2 regions of the Vreelandella hamiltonii genome follow, and region 1 is predicted to be linked to the other one. Evidence: predicted binding sites of a transcription regulator. Region 1 holds the regulator's gene; the other holds the start of a gene.
What was found. The regulator FliA, encoded in region 1, starts transcription of late flagellar genes. The targets are predictions, from matches to a motif close to CTAAAGTTNNNNNNNNNNCNGCCGATA.
Positions count from the first base shown of each region.

Region 2: a site for FliA is predicted at 1,741-1,767, ahead of fliD (flagellar filament capping protein FliD). Genes of this name have one in related genera too.

Region 1 covers NZ_BMXO01000021.1:51,602-55,013, forward strand. Annotated here, with positions in the region: gene IE061_RS17005 (hypothetical protein) at 1-409, shown strand, start outside; gene IE061_RS17010 (flagellar protein FlhE) at 491-904, shown strand; gene IE061_RS17015 (RNA polymerase sigma factor FliA) at 931-1,635, shown strand; gene IE061_RS17020 (motility protein A) at 1,675-2,493, shown strand; gene IE061_RS17025 (OmpA/MotB family protein) at 2,498-3,169, shown strand; gene IE061_RS17030 (sensor domain-containing diguanylate cyclase) at 3,193-3,412, shown strand, end outside.
Region 2 covers NZ_BMXO01000012.1:904-4,315, reverse strand. Annotated here, with positions in the region: gene fliD (flagellar filament capping protein FliD) at 233-1,633, opposite strand; gene fliD (flagellar filament capping protein FliD) at 1,870-3,213, opposite strand.

The sequences.
Region 1 (3,412 bases):
GGCAGCGAGCGTAGCGGCCCCCCGCCCGACACGCACACTGGTCATTGTGGGGTTGAGCTCAGCGGGTGCCCTGCACGTCGACAAGGTCAAAGGTCGCTTGGCGCAGTGGGCATCGTTGGGGCGCCAGTGGGCGGGCGATCCTCAGGAGTGGGACGTCAAGGTGGCAAGCCCCGAGGCAGGGTCGATGGCTGCCTTGGCGCATCACCCTCACTGGGCGCTATGGGTGAGCAGTGACGCCGAGGCCTTCGCGAGCATGTACCGTGCCCTACGCCAGATGCGTGAGCAAGGGGGGCCGCGCCGCCTGCTGGCCCTGCACGAGCCGCACCTCCCGCGTCAGGGCTTGCTGAACAACCTGCGTGATGCCGCTGCGCACTATTTGCAAATAGAGCTGTTGCTACTGGCTCGTTGATGACCCCATGACAAGGGACCGGCAATGCCTCTACAGACGATGTTGCTACGAACATTGATCAACACCGCAAAGTGGTCAACAGTGACATGGAGCGTGTTTCTCTCCAGCGCCGCGTGGGTGCTGGTGTTATCGCTGGTTGTGGGTGAATCGGCGCGGGCAGCGACAGGTAGCTGGAGCAGTCAAATGCCCGCGGTGATGGTGGCCATGAGCGATCGGGCGAGCAGCAGCCAGGCCATCAGACCTCCGGCGGGCATACCGCTGGGCGACGCGACGTTGGCGAGGGTGCAATGGCGTTTCGAGGCGCCGGCCCATGCGCCTGTCAACGCCTGGCTGTGCCATCCTGCACAATGCGTGCCCCTGAGTGGCATGCGTGGCAGCACCATGGCACTGGCAGGTCTGGAAGCCAACGCGCCGCTTCATTTGCGCTTTGCGCTGTCACCGGGGCAACGGCCCGTGCGCGTACAGGGGCTTCAGGTCATCGTGAATTATCAGTAAAGATCGTTTAGCCGTGAGGCAATAGGATGTATACAGCACAAGGCAGGATCAAGCAGAGTGAGCTGTTAACTCAATACATGCCACTGGTGAGACGTCAGGCCTTGACACTGCAGGTCAGGTTGCCCGCCAGTATCGAGCTGGATGATTTGATTCAAGCGGGCATGGTGGGCTTGCTGGAGGCGCTAGGACGCTTTGATGCCGCACAGGGCGCGACGTTTGCCACGTTCGCCAGCCAACGCATTCGGGGCGCCATGATGGATGAACTGCGCACTCGGGACTGGCTGCCGCGCAGCGTGCGCCGCTCTGCCCGCGCAGTCGATGAAACCGTACGCCGTTTGGAGCAGACGCTGGGCAGGCCCCCTGAAGAGGTGGAAATTGCCCGTGAGCTGGAGATGCCGCTGAGCGACTATCAACAGCTGCTCAACGACACCAATAGCGGGCAGCTACTGCCCTTCGAGGAACTGGTGGCCGATGGCGGTGAGCCAGCCGGGGACGAAGGCAGCGCCAATCGTCCTTTCGAACAACTGCTCGACGAGCAGCAGCGGCACACTCTGATCGAAGCGATCGAGGCGTTGCCCGAGCGTGAAAAACTGCTGATGGCCCTGTATTACCAGGAAGAGATGAACCTCAAAGAGGTGGGGGCGGTACTGGGCGTCACCGAATCGCGGGTATCGCAACTGCATAGCCAGGCCGTCAGCCGCCTTCGTGCCCGCTTGAGCGACCACGATTGACCTTCTTATCCTCTCACGTTAACCGGCAAGGAGCCGTTGATGAACCCCTCTACGTTGATCGGCATATTTGCCAGCATGCTGTTGTTGATAAGCGTGCTGTTCTTTACCGCAGAGTCGCCAGAAAGCTTTATCAACTTGCCTGGTCTGGCCATCGTCATTACCGGTACCCTGGCGGCGACGTTCATCAGCTACCCCTTGAAGGAGGTACTGCGAGTAGTGCGCCTGGTAGGCCTGGTATTCCGCCGCGAGAACACCTATGTGCGCGATGATATCGGCGAGCTGGTGGCCATGTCGCGGTTATGGTTCAAGGGCGATGTCCGAGCGGTAGAGCGGGAGCTGGAGCATACGCGCAACCCGTTTCTGCGCACCGGTATTCAACTGGTGATTGCCAACACCAAGGAAGATGAAATTTTCGACATGCTGCGCTGGCGGATCGCACGGCTGAAAGCGCGTGAGCATGCCGAAGCGCAGATTTTCCGCACCATGGCCACCTATGCGCCGGCCTTCGGCATGATCGGTACGCTGGTGGGGTTGGTCAACATGCTGGAAGTCATGGATGCGGGCGATCTGCAAGTGATCGGTCCGCGCATGGCCGTGGCGCTGCTCACCACGTTCTACGGTATTTTGCTGGCCAATCTGGTCTTCAAACCCATTGCCGTCAAGCTGGAGCGGCGCACCGAAGAGCGGTTGATCACCATGAACATGGTGTTGGAAGGCATTTCACTGATTACCAAGCGTCGCCTGCCGTCGTTCATCGAAGAAACGCTGAACTCGTTCGTGGCCAACTACCACGATGAAATTCGTGATGCGAGCGTCAAGCCGCGCCCGGATGCCGACCCAGCGCTGAAGAAAGGGTAGCCCCATGCTCAACCAGGATGCACGGCATGCGCTGGAGCTGCCTGCGGCAGCAAGCGAGGACGATGAAGGGTGGCTGACCAGTTACCTGGACGTCTTGACGCTGCTGATTACCCTGTTCGTGCTCTTGCTGGCGCTGACGCCTCCTGGCGGTGGCGAAGGGAGGGAGAGCGATGCCATGGGGCCGGCCAGTGCCATCATGGCCATGCCGTTGGCCTCATTGGCCACCGGTATTCATCCACGTCACGACGGTGTGCAGTCGCAGATGGCGGGGCTGGATATTCCTGGGGTCAGTGTCTCGCAGGGTCGTGAGGGCATCACCCTGCGCATCGACGACAGCCTGTTGTTTTCCAGTGGTAGCGATGTGCTAACGCCTCAGGGCCTGATCGTGTTAGAAGGTCTCACGTCAGTACTCCAAACGTTCGAAGGCCAAATATCGGTGGAAGGGCATACCGATAACGTGCCCATTGCCACCCCGCGCTTTCCCTCTAACTGGGAGCTTTCCACGGGTCGCGCCATTGCCGTGGTGCGCCAGTTGGAGCGTCAGGGTATCGCCATTTCTCGTATGCGGGCGGTTGGCTATGCCGACACCCAACCCATGGAAAGTAACGCTACCTCGGAAGGGCGAGCTGCCAACCGACGCGTTGAACTGCTGCTCAAACAGCAGGTCGAGGGGTAAAGCACTATCTCGAGGCTATCTTCGTGTCGACGCATCATTCTCGACTGCAGTCCTTTGGCGCTGTCTTGGTACTGGATACCGACGTGCGGCAGGTTCAGGCCGTCAGCCGCAACCTGGCGGCATTACTGGGGTTACCCACCAACGAGCAGCCGCCCCCTACGCTGACGTCTCTGCTGGGCAAGCGGCTCAGCCAGCGGCTGCGCCATGAACTGCAAGGGCAGCCCCGCCTATCCGGCCCGCTCA
Region 2 (3,412 bases), on a different contig from region 1:
CTTTTTGCGCCGTTGTATTAATTAACGGCAAGGGGGGAAGATTCTTTAGGAAGAAGGGCAAAGATTTGTGTAATTTTTGGTAACTGGAGGAGTGGTGCTATGTGGTGATGGGGGTAAATCGGTCGCGGGCTGAAGCCGCCTCCCACGGTGGCTTTCAGTCTGGTTCGTGCCCAGGTTGACTGTGTTATAGATGTGCCCCCACAAAGGGGGGCTGGGCACGTATTGGGATGGGTTAGCGCTTGCGACCTAGCTGGTAGTCCAGTGCGTCGAACTGCTGGGTGAGGTAGCTGCTCATGCTGTTCATCTGGGCGATCATCGCGTCTAGCTGGCTGAACTGGGTGCGGTAGCGGGCAATGGTGCCTTCAATGGATTTTTCCATGCGCTCGAAGCGCTCGCCCAGGCTTTTAATACGGTTTTCAGCACCGCTAATGGCCAGCTTCACTACCCCGTTGTTGCCGAGCATCTGCTCTACGGTGGTGTTTAGCTTCCCTGCCATTCCGTTCGCTGTGGTATCTCCCGCGAAGAAGTCACTTAGCGCCTGGGGGTTATTGGCCACCAGGTCGGATAGCTTGTCGTCATCCACTGCCAGCTTACCGTCACGCTGCAGGGTAATGCCTAACTGGTTCAGGGTGCCCAGCTCGCCACCTTCCACACCACCGGTCAACACGCTACGCAAGCGACTTTCAATGGTGCGCACGGTGCTGTCGCCAACCAGTTCGCCTGCGGTTTCGCTGTCGCCGGTAAAGCTGGTGAGCTTGGCAATGGTGCCTTTCAGGTCGTTGAACGCTTTTACGAAGCCGTTAATGGCTTCGCGCTGCTTGAGGGTGTCTCGTTCGACAGTAATGGTGCTGGTGGCGGTTTCGCCATCGGCAATGCTGAGTTCGGCCAGGTTCAGCGTGACCCCTTGAATGGCACCTTCTATTTGGTTGTTGGCACTGCTAATGGAGATGCCGTTGACCGTGAGCGCGGCATCCTCACCGGCTCGCTTGGTGGCGGCATCTTCAGCAAAGGGCCCTGCCACGGTTACTGCCGGGTCTTGGCTGGTATCGACAAAGCTAAAGCTGGCGATAGAGGCATCCGCGCCGGTGTTTTTAGAGCTGAGCGCCAGCCGGTAGCCTTGGCCATCGTTGATGATGGTGGCGTTTACACCTGCATCTTTATTGGCGTTAATGGCATCGCGTATCGCGGAAAGGCTGCTGCCGGGGGCGATATCAATATCCACAGAGTCCGCACCGCCAAAATCCAGCCGTAGGGCCGTTGCGCCTTGCAGGTCCAGCGCGGTGTCTCGGTCAGTCACACGGGTTGAGGCAAGCGTGCCAGAGGTGGCTAACTGCGATACCTCTACCCGGTAGCTACCGGGCAGCGCACTGGCGGAGGTAGTGGCTTTAATGGCATCGCCACGCACGTTCGCGGAAAGGCTTTGGTAGAGCTTTGGGTCGTTGAGTTTCGCTACAGCATCTTGAAAGCTGTTTAGCGATGTTTGCAGCTGGCCGTAGGCAGAAATCTTATCCTGCTGTTGCTCTTTTTGGCGGGTAATCGGCGCGAGTTTGCCCCGCTCCGCTTCTTGAAGCTGATCCAACAAGCCGGTGAGATCCAGGCCAGAGCCAACGCCTAGAGAGGTTATTGTCGCCATACCGTCGTTCCTCGGTGCAAAAGGCTAAACCCATGCGCGATGAACGCGCTTGTGTCGTCGCTCCTGAAGGGGGGGGGGTTAAGCAGAGCGATCAAATATAAAGTCATTATCGGCGCATCAGCGGAAAACTTGAATGGGGTGAGTGTTTTTTTAAGCTTTGCCTGCACGCAATAAAGTATGCCAGTTACAAAAACGCCTACTGTTTTCAGCAGGCGTAATGTAAGGCGGGAAAGCGCTTAGCGGCGGCCCAGTTGGGCGTCCAGCGCATCGAACTGCTGGGTCAGGTAGTCGCTGGTCTGGTTCATTTGGGCAATCATGCTGTCTAGTTGGCCAAACTGGGTGCGGTATCGTGCAATGGTTTGCTCGATGGCTTTCTCCATGCGCACATAGCGTTCGCCTAGGGATTCTACGCGGTTTTCAGCCCCGCTGATGGCCCCTGCCACGGCACCATTGGTGCCCAGCAGTTGCGTTAGCGTCTGGTTAACCTGGCCGGCCATCCCTGCATCGCTGGCATCGCCTGCAAAGAAGGTGGAAAGCGCCTCCTGGTTGTTGGCAATGGCATCATCTAACTTGTCACTATCGACGGCCAAAGTGCCATCGCGCTGAAGGGTAATGCCGATATCGCTCAGCATGGAAAACTGGCCTTCCATACCACCGCTTAACACGCTGCGTAAGCGCGATTCAACTGTGCGCACGGCACTGTCGCCGTTCAACTCGCCAGCCACGCCGCTTTCAGGGTTGAAACTGGTAAGTTCTCCAATGGTTCCTTTCAGGTCGTTATAGGCATCCACAAAGCTGGTGATTGCTTCGCGCACGGCGCGGGTGTCTTGTTCTACGGCCACGGTGCTGGTGCCTTCTTCTTGCAGGTTGAGCGTGACCCCTTGAATGGCGCCTTCCACTTGATTAGTGGGGCTGGTGATCTCAACGCCATTGACATTGAGCAGGGCATTTTGACCAGCTTGCACCACATCGGTAGCCAGCTCACTGCCGAAGGCGGTGCCAAAGGCCACGCCTTCAATGGAAGCCGCAGCCCCCGTCTGAGTAGAACTCAATGCCAGGCGGTATGCTTCACCGTCGAAAATAATCGACGCGGAGACGCCGCTGTCTTGCTGGGCATTGATGGCATCGCGCACGTCTTCCAGCGTGCTATTGGCACTGATAGCCACGTTGACATCGTCCTGGCCGGCGAAGCTTAGGGTCAGGGAGGTGTCTTCTTCGGTCAGGGCTACCGTGGCATCCGGCACGGAGGTGGTGGCCAGCGTGCCTGCGGTAGCGAGCTGGTCGACAGTGACGTTGTAAGCGCCTGGCTGGGCTTCACTATCAGCGGCGGCCGTAATGGCGCTGCCACCAACGTTGGTTGAAAGGCTTTCGTACAGGGCGCTGTCGTTAAGCGCTGCGGCTGCACTTTGAAACTGAGACATTGCGCTCTGCAGCTGGCCGTAGGCGGAAATTTTTGTTTGCTGAGTTTCCAGTTGTCGCTCGATGGGTTCCAGCTTACCCCGCTCGGCTTCTTGCAGTTGGTCTAGCAAGCCGTTGAGATCAAGCCCTGAACCGATACCCAGTGATGAAATGGAAGCCATACGTTACCGTCCTTTTTGAATACGCCCTATTTCCTGCTCCGACGTCAATGAATCATCTAACAATGTGTTGTATCAGTAATAACCTTCGGCCATTTAACCCCAGGCTTTAGGGTTCGGCCAAATTTTCCTCTCGCCGTCACGTGGCTCATCGTGATACTGATGGCCATCCACAGTGATTTACAGCTTGAATTTACAGGGT